2 regions of the Vibrio sp. R10-SG3-ISO3 genome follow, and region 1 is predicted to be linked to the other one. Evidence: predicted binding sites of a transcription regulator. Region 1 holds the regulator's gene; the other holds the start of a gene.
The links. Region 1 encodes MetJ, which represses methionine synthesis genes. Its sites were predicted from a motif close to TTAGACNTNTANANGTCTAA; they were not measured.
Positions count from the first base shown of each region.

Region 1 (8,131 bases):
GCTTGGAAAAGTTGATTGTGAATCGCCTTAACGAGTGGTTCGGTTTCGGTGCGGCGTAAGACAGCCACCAAGCTGAGACCGGAACGAGATTCAGAGATGAACTCGACAGGCGATGACTTGAGCTTCTGGTAAAAGCCGTAACAGTGGTTGGCGTTGTTGGTGACACCAGCGCCTACGGCAGCGACAAGGGCGTAGCCCTCCTTGAGTTTAATTTCTGCTGCGATGGCGGAATCTTGTAAGAAGCCTAAAGCGCCCCCTGCAATTTCCGAGGTATAAGCAAGGCGTAATGAGTGCTTATCCGCTTGGACTTCATAAGTCAAAGGTTCAAGTTGGGCGCGTTTCAAACTGCTCAGCACTTCTTTTTCCATGCGATTGAAATCATGTCCATAGGCGAAGTTTAACTGAATCAACAACACGTCATTGAGTGAGGAGATGATCTTGGCACCACGCCCAGAGGCGAGGACGCGCTCAATGCGGCTAGAGCCAGATTCAGGGTCGTAACTGCAGCGCAGGTGTAAGTCCATCGTACTTTGAGCGACAGGCTGCAAGGTACGGCTATGCAGCACGGGGGCGGCAAGGCGTGCCAGTTCACTTGCTTCATCCAGTCGCAATAGGGGCAGAAGACAAGCATCACTGACAAGGCGAGGGTCTGCGCTGTATACGCCAGCAACGTCACTCCAAATCGTGACGCGACTGACCTCTGCGAGCGCGCCAATCACGGTGGCAGAGTAATCGGATCCGTTTCGGCCAAGCAGCACGGTTTGGCCTGCTTGGTTTTGCGCCATAAAGCCGGTAAACACCAGACGACGCTGTGAGTGTTGCGCCAAAATTTCTTTCAGTAATGGGTAGGATTGGCCACGATCCACTTCAGGTTGCGTGCCGGTTTCTGCTCGTAAGAAAGTGCGAGAGTCTTGCGCGATGGCAGGTAAACCCGCTTGATTCAATAGCGCGGCCAGCAATCTTGAGGACCACATTTCACCGTGGCCAAGTACCGCAGCTCGCTCCGCCTCGCTTAACGGGGCGCTTAATTCACCGAGGGTGGTGAACTCGTCTTTGAGCGTCGCCAGCATGTGCGCTTGTTCGTCGTCACTGTCAATCAAGGCTTCGATAAGCCCTGTTTGGAATTGTCGTACCGACTGCAACGCTTCATGGGCAAGGCGGCCGTCTTTATAGAGCGCTTCGGTAAATTCAATCAAATGATTGGTGGTTTTACCGGCCGCTGAGACAACGATCAGATCATCGCTGCCAGAGTATTCTTTGAGTATGGTGACTACCCGGCGGTAGCACTCCGGATCCGCTAAGCTGCTACCACCAAATTTATGCAGTTGACGCGATGTCGTCATTACGCGGACTCCTTCACACAGTTAAAGGCTTGCTTGAGATCGTCAATCAGGTCATCGGCATCTTCAAGACCGACAGACAGACGCAGCAGTTGCTGAGAGACACCTGCCTCGGCCAACGCCTCTTCGCCCATCGCACGGTGGGTCATTGACGCTGGGTGACAAATGAGGCTTTCTACGCCGCCTAGCGATTCTGCAAGCGAGAAGAGTTTCAGCTCACCGACAAACTGTTTCAGTTCTTCAAAGCTGCCAGCGAACTCGAAGCTGAGCATAGAACCAAAGCCTGATTGTTGTTTCTTGGCGATGTCATGACCAGGGTGATCCGGCAAGCTTGGGTGATAGATGCGGCCAACCAGTGACTCTGTTTTCAGAAAGTCGAGAATGTTTGCCGAGCTTTGTTCGTGCACCTTCATTCGTGCGCCCAACGTGCGGATGCCACGCAGCGTCATGTAGCTATCAAACGGCGTGCCGGTGGCCCCAATGCAGTTGCCCCACCAAGCCAGTTCTTCAGCGTGCGCTTTGGTTTTGGTGATCACCACGCCGCCAATCACATCGGAGTGACCGTTGATGTATTTGGTGGTTGAGTGAATAACGAAATCGGCACCCAGTTCGAGTGGCTTCTGGAAAATCGGGGTTAAGAAGGTATTGTCAACCGCGACCAGCGCGCCAACTTGTTTCGCTTGCTGGCAAACTTTCTCGATATCCACCACACGCACCAAAGGATTTGATGGCGTTTCCAACAGGATAAGCTTGGGTTTCTGGTTGATGGCGGCGGTCAAGGCTGCGTCATCGGATTGGTCGACGAACAACACGTTGAAGTCGCCCTTTTGCGCGCGGGTATTGAAGAGTCGATAGGTGCCACCGTAGCAATCGTGTGGCGCGACAATCAAATCATCTGGACCGACAAACGCAGAGACCCAAAGGTTGAGCGCTGAGGTGCCACAATTGGTCACTACAGCGCCTTCTCCACCTTCTAACTCATACAGCGCCGTTTCAAGCAGGCCACGGTTCGGGTTACCAGAACGCGTGTAATCGTATTTCGGCACTTCACCAAACGCCGGAAAGCCATAATTGGTCGAGAGATAAATAGGGGGAACGACAGCGTGATGTTGGGTGTCTGACTCGATACCAGTACGTACCGCGATGGTGGCGGGTTTGCGCGTGCTCATAGCGTTTTCCTTGCGAACAGTAGTGACTTGTTTTAGGGAATGCGATATACCTGTTGCTTATCAGGTGTATCCGGCACCCAATGTGGTGTAGTGCTGCGACACACTCACAGTTTGGGCCGATTCACTCCTATCGCCAACCACTTTACTTCTCATTTTTTAAGACGTCAACACTTCTAGACGTCTATATGTCTTTGCTTGTAGCCATAAATACCGTTAAAATTGTGGTTTAAACACTCATACGCAAATATAAAGGTGCGCAATGGCAGACTGGAATGGCGAATACATTAGCCCATACGCAGAACACGGTAAGAAAAGTGAGCAAGTGAAAAAAATCACGGTCTCCATCCCACTTAAAGTCCTTAAGGTATTAACAGACGAGCGTACGCGCCGCCAGATCAACAACCTGCGTCATGCCACCAACAGTGAGTTGTTGTGTGAAGCGTTCTTGCACGCTTACACAGGTCAACCATTACCGACGGATGAAGATTTGCGTAAAGACCGTCCAGATGATATTCCCGCTGAAGTGAAAAAGCTGATGACGGAGATGGGGATTGAGTTTGAGGCGTTTGACGACTAACGCTCGCCCTGTTTTGCACCGAATTTGAATGCAAAAGCCGCTGACATCGTCAGCGGCTTTGTTGTTTTTGCTCAGCCAGAGGCAAAGGTCGTGGCTGGTAGTGGGCGTCAAGGTTACTCGATATCCATGTAATGGTCAGGCAGCTCAATGCGTGCCACCCCGGATTCTACCGCGGCTAACGCGACCGCTTTGGCGACGCGGGGGAGTAGTCTTGGGTCCATCGGTTTTGGAATAATGTAGTCTGGGCCAAACGAGAGTGAATCCACACCCGCGGCGGTCAGAACATTGGCAGGGACCTCTTCCTTCGCCAGTTGACGGATCGCCGCTACGGCAGCGAGCTTCATCTCATCGTTGATCTCGCTAGCACGTACATCCAGTGCGCCACGGAAAATAAACGGGAAGCAAAGTACGTTGTTGACTTGGTTCGGGTAGTCACTGCGACCTGTACCCATAATGAGGTCATTGCGTACATCATGAGCGAGCTCAGGTTTGATCTCAGGATCTGGGTTAGAGCAGGCAAACACGATGGGTTTGTCGGCCATCAATTTAAGATCATCTGGCGATAACAGGTTAGGACCAGAAACGCCAAGGAACAGATCGGCGCCTTCGATGACATCTTGCAGCGTACGTTTGTCGGTGTTGTTGGCAAACAGTTGTTTGTATTCGTTGAGATCATCACGTCGAGTGTGGATCACACCTTTGCGATCCAGCATGTAAATTTTCTCGCGCATCGCGCCGCACTTGATCAGCAGCTCCATACAAGCGATGGCAGCCGCACCGGCGCCCAGACAGACAATCACGGCGTCTTCCAGTTTTTTACCTTGCAGCTCAATGGCGTTTAACATGCCAGCAGCCGTCACAATGGCGGTACCGTGTTGGTCATCATGGAAGACTGGCACATCACAGCGCTCAATTAATTGTTTTTCGATTTCAAAGCAGTCTGGCGCTTTGATGTCTTCTAAGTTGATGCCGCCAAAGGTATCCGCGATGTTGGCGACCGTGTCGACAAACTCATCGATGGTGCGATGTTTGACTTCGATGTCGATGGAGTCCAAACCTGCAAAGCGCTTAAACAGCAGGGCTTTGCCTTCCATCACGGGCTTTGATGCCAGTGGGCCAAGATTACCTAGGCCAAGAATCGCTGTGCCGTTGGAGATCACTGCCACCATATTGCCTTTTGCAGTGTACTTATAGACATTATCGGGGTTTTGAGCGATCTCTCGTACCGGCTCGGCCACGCCTGGGCTGTAGGCGAGCGCGAGATCTTGCGCGGTTTCTGCTTGGGTGGTCAGCTCGACAGAGATCTTGCCTGGTTTTGGAAAGGCATGGTAGTCGAGCGCTTTTTGGCGAAATTGTTCTTCAGGGGTCAGGTCTTGACGGTGGTCATCAGGCATAGAAATAGGTACTCGTTAAAATGATTCAGCACAAAGGGGGTTAATCATTTTAGAGGAACTGAGTCAAGCTGCCTAGGTCAGAATGCGAGCGAGTAGGGTAATATGTGGGAAACGACTGGAGATTAGACCAGATAGAAAGAGATATGACTGCGGGTTTTGCTGTGAATAGGTTAATTGCTCTAAATTTCTGGCAACAAAAAAGGACGCCGCAGCGTCCTTTTTCCTATCCGCGAGAAGGAATTACTTCTTACCGCTTGATAGAGCACCGAAACGCTTGTTAAAGCGATCTACACGGCCGCCAGTATCAACGATACGCTGCTTACCAGTGTAGAATGGGTGACATTTGTCACATACGTCTAGGTGGATTGATTCTTTGTCTAGAGTAGATTTGAACTCAAATGTGTTGCCACAAGAACAAGTTGCTGCTACTGCTTTGTATTCTGGGTGGATTCCAGCTTTCATGGGGTAACCTCAATATAGGCCGTGTCGCTATCCGATTCAGAGCCGGACACCACACGTAGTTAATGTAAAATGGATTTAGGACACCGCTGCCAGAGCAGCCATATCTCTAAGGCGCGATATAGTAATGAATAGTACGCCTAGGATCAACCGATTTGGGGTAGAAATCGCTACTTTTTTAGCCGCTGCAGGAGAGGGAGACGCATGGATGTTATCGCGAAGTGGTGTTACCCGCGTCTCCTCATACAGACACTGAGATGCGCTGGCTTTTCTCACTCTGCCTTTTCCCTTAGACTAAACGCGTCATCGACCTGCAGTGAAAGACTGAATGAGACCCACCATCGCCCGAGTCGCGTTACCCGTACCACTAGATAAACAGTTTGACTATCAAATCCCTGGACACCTTTTTCCAGTGATCGGTGGGCGCGTGTCTGTGCCTTTTGGCCGTCAAACCTTAGTCGGTATCGTGACAGCCTTGGTGCAGCAGTCATCGCTGCCGATGGACAAAATCAAGCCGATTAAGCAGGTGCTCGACAGTCAACCTGTTTGGCCTGACTCGTTATATACCTTGTTGCACTGGTGCAGCCACTTTTACCAATATCCACTTGGCGACACCTTAGCCAATGCGATGCCCAGCGCCCTGCGTAAGGGAAAACCGGCCGACTTTACCGCCGTGGTGGAATGGCAACTGACGCCAACCGGACGCGATCAATTGATGCATGGATTTGGCCGAGCGGTTAAGCAAGCCAAAGTGATGCAGATGCTGCAACACGGACCGACGTCACACCAACGTTTTATTGATGAAGAGGTCAGCACTAGCGTGCTGCGCACGTTGACAGACAAAGGTTGGATTGAGTCGATTGAGCGCAAGCCTCATTTTGCCAAGTGGGGCACTGACATTGAAGCCGATGTCGAGAAACCAAAGCTGAATGAAGAGCAAGCAATCGCTATCGCGACGGTCAACAGTTTCAGCGGTTTTGGCTGCTTTTTGCTCGAAGGGGTGACCGGTTCAGGCAAAACCGAGGTATATCTCAACATGATTAAGCCAGTCCTCGAACGGGGTCAGCAGGCTTTGGTGTTGGTGCCGGAAATCGGTCTGACGCCGCAAACCATCAATCGCTTTCGAAAGCGTTTTAACGTGCCGATTGAGGTAGTACATTCTGGATTGAATGACACCGAGCGTCTCAATGCCTGGCTGTGTGCGCGCGATAAAGTGGCCGGCATTGTGATTGGGACGCGATCTGCATTGCTGACACCTTTTGCTGATCTGGGCATTATTATTGTCGATGAAGAGCACGATAGCTCTTACAAGCAGCAAGATAGCTTGCGCTACCATGCGCGCGATGTGGCGGTCATGCGCGCCAACAAAGAGCAGATCCCGATTGTGCTTGGTTCAGCAACGCCCGCGTTAGAAACGCTGCACAATGCGCTGTCTGGCAAATATCATCATCTGCATTTGTCTCGCCGAGCAGGCAGTGCGGTGCCCACCACCAATCAAGTGATTGACGTCAAAGGGCTCTATTTAGAGGGGGGCCTCTCTGCGCCACTGATCGCTCAAATGCGCAAGCACCTCAACGCAGGCAATCAGGTGATGCTGTTTTTAAATCGACGCGGCTTTTCCCCGGCTCTGATGTGTCACGAATGTGGCTGGATCGCGGAATGCAAGCGCTGCGACGCCTACTACACCTACCATCAGCACAGCAGCGAAATTCGCTGTCACCACTGTGGCTCTCAGCAGCCGACGATCCACCAGTGCCAAGGGTGTGGTTCCACTCAACTGGTCACTGTTGGGGTGGGAACCGAGCAGCTAGAGAAACAACTGCATACGCTCTTTCCAGAGCAGAAAACCATTCGTATTGACCGCGACAGCACGCGGCGCAAAGGCAGCCTAGAAGAGGCGTTAAGCGCCATTCGACGCGGTGAATATCAGATTCTGATCGGCACGCAAATGCTCGCCAAAGGGCACCATTTCCCGGATGTGACGCTGGTGGCGCTGTTGGATGTTGATGGCTCACTCTACAGCAGCGATTTTCGAGCCTCTGAGCGTTTAGCCCAGCTCTTCATTCAGGTGGCAGGCCGAGCGGGGCGTGCCAGCAAACCCGGTGAAGTGTTGTTGCAAACCCACCACCCAGAGCACAGCCTATTGCAAGCACTGCTGAAAAAGAGTTATCGGGACTTCGCCGAGGTGGCCTTAGCAGAGCGAAAACTGGCGGCGTTGCCCCCGTATTCGTTTTTAACGCTGTTTCGTGCGGAGGCGAACCAATCTGAGCTGGTGGAAGAGTTCCTACGCCAAGTCCGCTTTACTTTAGAATCCCACCCTCTGTTTGATTCCGGCTGCATGGTGCTGGGCCCGACACCCGCCCCGCTTGCCAAACGTGCGGGTAAGTTCCGTTGGCAATTACTGCTGCAAACCGAGCAGCGCTCGTTAATGCAAAAGCTGCTGGCCAGTGCTAAGCCGGCTATCGAGTTGCTGCCGAGCGCGAAAAAGGTCCGTTGGTCGGTCGATATCGAGCCTCAAGACTTGAGCTAACACGCCGATTAGTTTAAATAGGGGCAGGGACGATAGGCGCTGTGAGCTGATTTCGTTCTTTTTCATTTATTTGTGATCTGGCTCTCTTTTATAGTTCGGGTTTTGTTAAATATCCCGTAACTTTCTGTTTCGAAATGAATAAACTAGTTGTTTGGAAAGGGATAGGCGAAGCGAACCTTGGCAAGAGCCAAACGATTGCGTTTCGCTGCCAATAAGAGTGGGCATCAGCCTACCATCATCATAAGCGGTGCAGGATTGACCCCGTCATCACCACACCAGACGCTATGATCAAGGCAACAAGGTTTAGGTGGCTAAAGCGCTACATCTTTAATTAAGAGGGTTAATAACTTATGGCGACAATGAAGGATGTTGCCCAGCTTGCGGGAGTGTCGACGGCGACGGTATCACGGGCGTTGATGAATCCCGAGAAAGTCTCTTCTGCGACGAGAAAACGCGTCGAAGAGGCGGTGCTTGAAGCTGGCTACTCACCCAACTCGCTGGCGCGCAATCTGCGTAGAAACGAATCAAAGACCATCATCGCGATCATCCCAGACATTTGCGATCCCTATTACACCGAAATCATTCGTGGCATTGAAGATGCGGCTATGGAGCACGGTTACATCGTATTGCTTGGGGACAGCGGCCAACAAAGAAAGCGTGAA
Region 1 covers NZ_JCBDHE010000002.1:6,451-14,581, forward strand. The annotation lists gene AC6R1A_RS00100 (bifunctional aspartate kinase/homoserine dehydrogenase II) at 1-1,343, opposite strand, end outside; gene AC6R1A_RS00105 (O-succinylhomoserine (thiol)-lyase) at 1,343-2,509, opposite strand; gene metJ (met regulon transcriptional regulator MetJ) at 2,769-3,086, shown strand; gene AC6R1A_RS00115 (malic enzyme-like NAD(P)-binding protein) at 3,200-4,480, opposite strand; gene rpmE (50S ribosomal protein L31) at 4,721-4,942, opposite strand; gene priA (primosomal protein N') at 5,268-7,469, shown strand; gene cytR (DNA-binding transcriptional regulator CytR) at 7,820-8,131, shown strand, end outside.

Region 2 (8,131 bases), on a different contig from region 1:
CCTTTGGGAACGCCCTATCACCTTCACCTTTACCGTGCTCGCCGCGCTCGTACTACTCAGCCCACTACTGGTCAAACTGTTACAAGCCTTGAAAGGTTCGCCAAAACAGATTGAGCAGTAATCAGTCGAAAGTAGTCATTCGAACGTTGTTTTCTCCCGAGGGCGTTATCGCCCTCGTTTTCTTTCCTTACGCATTAATTTCCTTACGCATCAAACCTCATAGATGGATTGCTTGAACAAAAATTAGAGTATAGACTCTAATTTATCACTTTCATTTAAGCGAGGACCGCACACGTCATGCCTATTCGCCCTTTAGCTTTGATGCTCGCCTGTTGCGGCGCAGTGTCTAGCGTGGCGCACGCTGCCCCGATCAGTTTTGAACAAGCGTGGACGCTGCTCCAACAAGAGAACCACTCACTCGCGGCCTCGCGCGCGAATGTTGACCGTTACCAAGCGCTGCACTCCGCAACCGATAGCCTAAATTTGCCGTCTGTCACCCTAGGCGCCAACTACACACGCCTCGATACCGACGTGACCCTGTCTGGTGAGCAGCTCTTTGACAGCACAGGGGCAACGATGCCCAACCTTGGCCCCACCTTCGGTGGATTGGTCTCACAGCTCGGCAGCGTGACCTCTACCATCACCGAGCGCGACATATTCTCCTCCTCCATTCGCGCCGTTTGGCCAATCTTTACTGGCGGTCGCATCGATGCCGCGCAAAGCGCCGCGCAAGGGAAAAGCGAACAGGCAAAGAGTGAGCTAGCAATGGAAACCCAAGCGCGCTTTGAAGATCTCAGTAAATACTATTTTTCCGTTTTATTGACACAAGACGTACTGCACACCCGACAACTGGTGGAAGCTGGGCTAACCAAACACAGAGACAACGCACTCAAGCTCGAACAACAAGGGCAAATCGCCCGCGTCGAAAGGCTGCAAGCGGAATCCGCGTTGGACAAAGCCGTGATTGAGCGCAAGAAGGCGCAAAAGGATCTCGATATCGCCCAAGCGGCGCTGACGAAAATTCTCAACCAAACCGACGGCGTCGAGCCCTCAGACCACTTGTTTATAAATCCAAGCCTGCCGCCACTGGATCTGTTTATCGACCGCACGTTAGCCACCTACCCAGGCCTCGCTCTGCTTGACGCCAAAGAGAAGCAAGCCAACAGCCTGATCAAAGCGGAAAAAGGCCGTTACTACCCAGAAGTGTACCTCTATGGCGACTACAGCTTGTATGAGGATGATTCCCTCGCAAGTCAGCTGAAACCCGAGTGGCTCGTGGGCGTTGGTGTCAATGTGCCTCTGATTGACACCTCCGGCCGCTCAGAGCAGGTCAAAGCGGCGCACAGTGCGGTGTCTCAGGTTAAATATCTCAAAGCGCAGGCGAAACAAGATCTCTCCGTTCTGGTCCAGAAGACCTATTTAGAAGCGCAGCAAGCGCGAGAAGAGGTCCAAGGGCTCGATTCAAGCTTGTCACTGGCGCAGGAGAATCTCAAACTGCGCGAAAAAGCCTTTTCGCAAGGGCTTTCGACGTCAACCGATGTCGTCGATGCCCAGCTCTATGTCGCCAGTGTTGAAACACAAAAAGCCGCCGCCAGTTTTCAATACCTTGTGTCACTGTCCAAGTTGTTGGCTCTGTCGAGTGAAATGGACAGTTTTAAACAGTATCAATATAACGCCATCCCGTTGTCGAATCGTTAAGGATCAAAGATGAACCAAGCCAAACCTTACCTGCTTACCGCAGCTGCAATCGCTCTGACATCTTGGGTCGGCTACAGCGTTTACGACGCCTATCAGCCTCAGCCAGTTCGCTTGCAAGGTCAGATTGAAGCGCAGCAATACAGCATTTCGTCGAAAGTACCAGGGCGTATCGATCAAGTGCTGGTGCGCAAAGGTGACAATGTCACTAAAGGGCAACTCATTTTCACCCTGCACAGCCCTGAAATCGCGGCAAAATTAGAGCAAGCTAAGGCCGGAGAAAAAGCCGCCGATGCACTGGCTCAAGAAGCGGAAAAAGGCGCGCGTGCGCAACAAATCCAAGCCGCAAAAGATCAATGGCTCAAAGCGCAAGCCGCCGCCGATCTGATGGAAAAAACCTATCTTCGAGTCAACAACCTATTTAATGATGGTGTGGTGGCAGAGCAAAAACGCGACGAAGCCAAAACCCAATGGGATGCGGCAAAATACACGGAAAGTGCCGCCTACCAGATGTATCAAATGGCGCAAGAAGGTGCGCGCAGCGAGACCAAAGTCGCCGCCGCAGAGAAAGCCCGCATGGCCGCTGGTGCGGTTGCCGAAGTAGAAGCCTACGCGCAAGATACCCAAATTCACAGTTGGTTTGACGGCGAGGTTTCGCAGGTGCTGCTGCAAAGCGGCGAGTTAGCGCCGCAAGGCTTTCCCGTTGTCACTGTGCTTGATACCGAAGATATGTGGGCCGTGTTTAACGTTCGTGAAGATTACCTGCGCTACTTTAGCAAAGGCACACAATTTAACGCTTACGTTCCTGCGTTGGATAAAGAGATAACCTTCACCGTGAGCCATGTCGCGGTCATGGGCGATTTTGCCACTTGGCGCTCAACCGATGCCAGCCAAGGGTTTGATTTACGTACCTTTGAAGTCGAAGCCAGACCAAGCGAGCCCGTACAAGGCTTGAGGATGGGCATGAGTCTCGCCGTGGAAATTGCCCCTTCACCAATCGAGCAAGGCGCGCAATGATGATACGCCAAGCCATAGCGCAGCAGTGGGCGACCATGACGCGTGATCGGTGGCTCCTCGCTAGCTTGACCTGGATTCCCATCGCACTCGCTTGGTGTATCTGGTCGATATTTTCCCAAGGCATCGCGCGCGATCTGCCTATTGGTGTGGTTAATCTGGATAAGAGTGCGCTCTCTTACACACTTGAACGCGACTATGACGCCACCTCAACCATGCAAGTGACGCGTCATTTTCAAAGCCCCAGTGAGGCGAAAGCGGCACTGGTACAGGGGGAGATCTACGCCTACGCCGTGATCCCGAACCGTTTCGAACAAGAGGCGATTAAACAGCTCGCCCCGCAAGTCAGTGTGTTTTACAACAGCCAAGCGATCTTGATTGGCAAACTGATGAACGCCGCGTTTGTCCAAGCGCATGGGACATTCAATGCGCAGTTAGCCACGTTCGAAGGTCTCGCCGGTGGCAATACAACCCTACTCTCTGCGATGGGCAACGCTGTGCCCGTCTCGACCCAGGTCACTCCGCTGTTCAATAAGAATTCCAATTACGCCCAGTTTTTAGTCAGCGCGATCATCCCAGCGCTGTGGCAAATCGTCATTGTCGTTAGCACGCTCTTAGTGCTGGCCGCCAATCAACGCGATCATGGCCTAGTGCGTTGGTTAGCGCCTTCGCCGGGCGTGGCACTGTGTCGCACTTTACTGCCCTACTTTCCACTATTTTGGCTGCAAGGCGTGGCGTTTTTAGTCTGGTTTAATTCGGGCTTACAGTGGCCGATGCAAGGCAACCTTTGGGTGTTGTTCGCCGCGCAAGTGCCGACCATACTCGCGTGTATGGCCATGGGCAGTGTGTTCTTCTTTTTGACCTTAGATCCCGCGAGAGCGATGAGCTTTGCCGGCGCGTTTACAGCGCCAAGTTTTGCCTTTATGGGTATCACTTTCCCGGTCTCTGACATGTCGCCGCTCGCCCAAGCTTGGCGTTCACTCTTGCCCATCAGTCACTATATTGAAGCGCAGGTGGGCCAAGTCAGCTATGGCGCATCGGCGCTCACCACACTGATGCATCTGACTCCACTGCTTGGCTATCTGCTACCAGCGCTGCTGTGTCTTCTTCTCGCTCGCAAGCACCTCAACAGTGCTATTAACGCTGCAAATGACACAAAAAGGCACGCGCGCGCGGAACTTAAGGAGCACCAATCATGACGTTTACCGCACTGCTGAAAGCGGAGCTAAAGGCGCTGCTGCATAATCCTGTGGTACTTCTCACGGTGTTTGGTGGCGTCGTGTTTTACTCGTTTCTCTACCCGATGCCCTACTCTTACCAAACCCCACGCGAGCAAGTCATCAGCGTGGTGAACTTGGACAAAAGCCAAACCAGCTATCAGCTAGAGCGCATGGTAGATGCGACACCCCAAGTGCACATCGTGCGGCGTGACTCAAGCATAGAAGCGGCCAAAGTGGCCTTTTTAAGCGGCGATATTAGCGGCATTTTGGTGATCCCAGAGCATTTCTATAAAGATCTGATGTTAGGTAAAAGCCCGACCTTGGCTTACGCGGGGGATGCCTCTTACTTTTTGGTCTACGGCACCATTGTCGAAGGCTTGGGGCAAGCGGGTGGCACGCTAGCGGCGCAAACCACAGTGGCGAAATTGCTTGTTGATGGTGAGCCACTGAGCGCAGCGGCCAATCACTTCGCGCCCACCAAGCTCAGCCTCAAACCCACTTTTAACCCGCAAATGGGCTATGTCGATTATGTGGTGCCTGCGGTGTTTGTGCTGATTTTGCAGCAAACGCTGGCGATGGCAGCGGGGTTGATGCAAGGCACACAAAAGCATGGTCGTGGCTATTGGTCTAACGTCAGCCCTCTCGCCTTGATGGGGGGGCGAATGGTGCTGCTGACGAGTATTTACTTGGTACTAAGCGGCTATTACTTCGGGCCGAGTTTTCGCTTGCACGGCGTCGCGCAGTTGGCAAACCTTGCCGAGCTTGTCACTCTATTGCTGCCTTTCTTATTGGCATCCTGCGCGATAGGCATCTGGCTAGGTACGGTAGTACCAAGACGAGAGTTGGTGACATTAGTGGTATTAATCAGTTCAATGCCGCTGATTTTTAGTGCGGGGTTTATCTGGCCACTCGAAGCGATTCCCGATGGCATCGTTTGGTTATCGCAGCTTTTTCCTAGTACGCCCGCCATCCAAGCATTCTTGCGCTTAAATCAGATGGGGGGAGAATGGCATCAAGTCGCGGCGCAATACACACTGCTGTGGGTGCAAGCACTGGGTTGGAGCCTCATGGCTTGGCGCGCATTGCGTGAACATCGCCGCGATAACGTTTGAGCGCCGCGTTTAAAAACCTCGGCGGCGCCAAAACTCATTTTCATCCCGGCCAAACACATCGAAGGTCTTTTGTGCAATCACGCGTCCGTCCATCTCGATGCTCATGTGCCAACGCCCCAAATTCGACTCTAAACCGCCGTCTGGATGAAGCAGTTGAATTGTATCGCCCAAGTAGAAATCCCAATCGTTGCTGCCCACGTGCAACTCGCCGGTGAAAGGCGCTAACGTCTGGCCTTTTTTGCCTAAGATACCGGGATGATCGATACAAAACTCAATCAGCGCACCTTTGGCTTTTTTGATGTTGACGATAAAGCCAAACTCGACGTCCTCGTCAGCCGGAACCTTAGTGGTAAACGCTTGTATTTTAGGAAGATGTTTTGATTTGGAGTCCCATTGGTCGTAAATACCGTAAGAGGTCATTTCAACAACGGGCGATCGCTTTGCCATGTCTGCCACCGTTTTTTCATGTGTTCGATTGTACTGCGCTCAACGCCGTGGATATTTTGAAATTGCCCAGTGCACTCCATCACCACAAACTCAGCGCCAAATTGCTTGGCGAGGCGGTAGTACGGCGCGATTTCCCAGCGCTGGACAAAAGTATTGGAGACAACCACGTCCTGCTTGTTGGTCAGCGCACGTTTGACCTCAGCTCTGCACCACTCGTGCGCATCGGAAATTTTCGCTTTGTCATAGCGGTAAACGCCATCGTCAGCGATAAAATACATATCCGCTTCAAGGTGCACCGCTGGCAGTGTTTTCGCTAGGGTGCTTTTGCCAGAACCTGGCAGACCACGAATTAAGGTCAATTTCACCGCTCTATTACTCCCTTGCGGCCGATGTCCGCTGATTTGTCTGTGGCTGCGCCGACATAGTCTCACCAAGTTCGAGGCGCAGATAGTAAACCAATTTGGCCTAAAAATGCTATCGACATCTCATACTGATTCGGGTAAGTTTAGATGTATAGACGTCCATAACAGAGCTTAGGGAGAAAGCTGTGCCGATTAAGATCCCCGATCAATTGCCTGCCACTGATGTACTGCGTCAGGAAAATATCTTCATCATGAGCGAATCGCGTGCCTCTACGCAGGAAATTCGTCCACTTAAGGTGTTGATCCTCAATCTTATGCCAAAAAAAATTGAGACAGAGACGCAATTTTTACGCCTCTTGTCCAATAGCCCATTGCAGGTCGATATTGAACTGCTGCGCATTGATGATCGCCCGAGTAAAAATACGCCAACCGAGCACCTAGACAACTTTTACCGACAATTTGAGATGATCAAAAAACGCAATTTCGATGGTTTGATCATCACCGGTGCGCCGCTCGGTCTGGTCCAGTTTGAAGACGTGATTTATTGGGACCACCTCAAAACCATCATGAACTGGGCGAAAGAGCACGTCACCTCGACCTTATACGTCTGCTGGGCCGCACAGGCAGGATTAAAGCTGCTCTACAATTTGCCTAAGCGCACTCGCAAAGAGAAGCTCTCCGGTGTGTATCAACATCAAATTCATCATGAGTTTCACCCCATTCTGCGTGGTTTTGACGACACCTTTTTAGCACCGCATTCTCGCTACGCTGATTTCTCACCGGAGTATCTCGCCGAGCATACGGATCTCGACATCTTGGCCACCTCAGACGTGGCTGGCGTTTACTTGGCGGCTACCAAAGATAAGCGCAATGTGTTTGTGACGGGCCATCCAGAGTATGACTCACACACCCTGCACAATGAGTACATCCGCGATCTGAGTGAGGGAATGGAACCGGCGATTCCGGTCAACTACTACCCCAACAACAATCCTGACAACAAACCGTGCGCAAGTTGGCGCAGTCATGGACACCTGCTATTTGCCAACTGGTTGAACTACTGCGTCTACCAGCAAACGCCATACGATTTGGATCACTTCAGCGAAGCCAACTTCACCAAAGACGATTAACGCGTCTAGGGCAACACCCTGTCACCGAATACGAGGGCGCAAGCGCGCCCTCGCTCGCATTCTTTTTCCGCCCACACTAAGAAACTGATAAACCCCTCGCAGAGTCTCACTCATCGGCGCAAACACCAGATGGGATCAGGTATAAAAAAGCACAAGCTTGTTATCTGTTACTGAACCACAAAAGTTGAACGAATATGCGTACCCTTCTCCTTCCTTTGGTGTTACTTCTCTCTGCCTGTGTCACGGTGGACAATAACGCTGAGCCTGAGCTCAATGCCAACCCACGAGAAAAAGCCGATGCGCGCTTAGCCCTTGGCATGGGTTACTTACAGCAGGGTGATATGGTTAAAGCCCGCGAAAATCTGGAAAAAGCCCTTCAGCACGATAAAAGTTATTACCGAGCACAATTGGCGATGGCGCACTATTTCGAGCAAGTCGGTGAAGAAGCGGACGCTGAAAAACTGTATAAAACGGCGCTGAGACAGCACCCGAGAAACGGTAATGTAATGAACAACTACGGCACGTTTTTATGCAAACAAGAACGCTATCCTCAGGCTGATCAACTGTTTAATCGAGCCATTGAGCAGCCCTACTACTACCTGATTTCCGCCAGCTATGAAAATGCGGCACTCTGTGCATTGAAAGCGGGCAAACCCGAACAAGCCATGGGTTATTTCAAACGCACATTGGATCACGACCCGCGCCGTGTCACCTCGCTGCTGCGCCTGACTAAACTTGAAATAGAGCAAGGTGAATACACATCAGCGCGAATACGCTTGATGAACTTCCACCAGCAGTTTGGCGTGCAACAAGCCTCATTGGCCCTACTGATCGAGTTGGAAGAGCGCGCCGGGAACAGCGCGTTAGAAGAGAAGTATCGTAAGCAGTTAGAAGCGCTCTCGAACGGATAAACTGATCATTTTCGTTTGTGAATTTTTTTGTATTCTCGATACAAGATCAGCACAAAATAACCCAGTCCCCACAACAGCAGCAACGCGAACAGCGCAAGAAAGCTATCGCAAATCCAGCTGGGCTCACAGGGCATATAAATCTCAAACTCCATATGCCCTCCTCATCTATTGGTATCAGTGGTTAACGGGGTTTGGTATCAAACCAAGTGGCGCGCTTGGCTTTATCATGAAACGTCCAAGCCA
Region 2 covers NZ_JCBDHE010000042.1:125,771-133,901, reverse strand. The annotation lists partial or broken gene AC6R1A_RS11865 (tripartite tricarboxylate transporter permease) at 1-121, shown strand, start outside; gene AC6R1A_RS11860 (TolC family protein) at 298-1,698, shown strand; gene AC6R1A_RS11855 (HlyD family secretion protein) at 1,708-2,712, shown strand; gene AC6R1A_RS11850 (ABC transporter permease) at 2,709-3,908, shown strand; gene AC6R1A_RS11845 (ABC transporter permease) at 3,905-5,041, shown strand; gene AC6R1A_RS11840 (DUF3859 domain-containing protein) at 5,051-5,488, opposite strand; gene AC6R1A_RS11835 (ATP-binding protein) at 5,458-5,853, opposite strand; gene metA (homoserine O-acetyltransferase MetA) at 6,036-6,977, shown strand; gene pilW (type IV pilus biogenesis/stability protein PilW) at 7,172-7,888, shown strand; gene rlmF (23S rRNA (adenine(1618)-N(6))-methyltransferase RlmF) at 8,070-8,131, opposite strand, start outside.
Region 2: metA (homoserine O-acetyltransferase MetA) is a predicted target of MetJ. The motif match lies at 5,994-6,013, and genes of this name have one in related genera.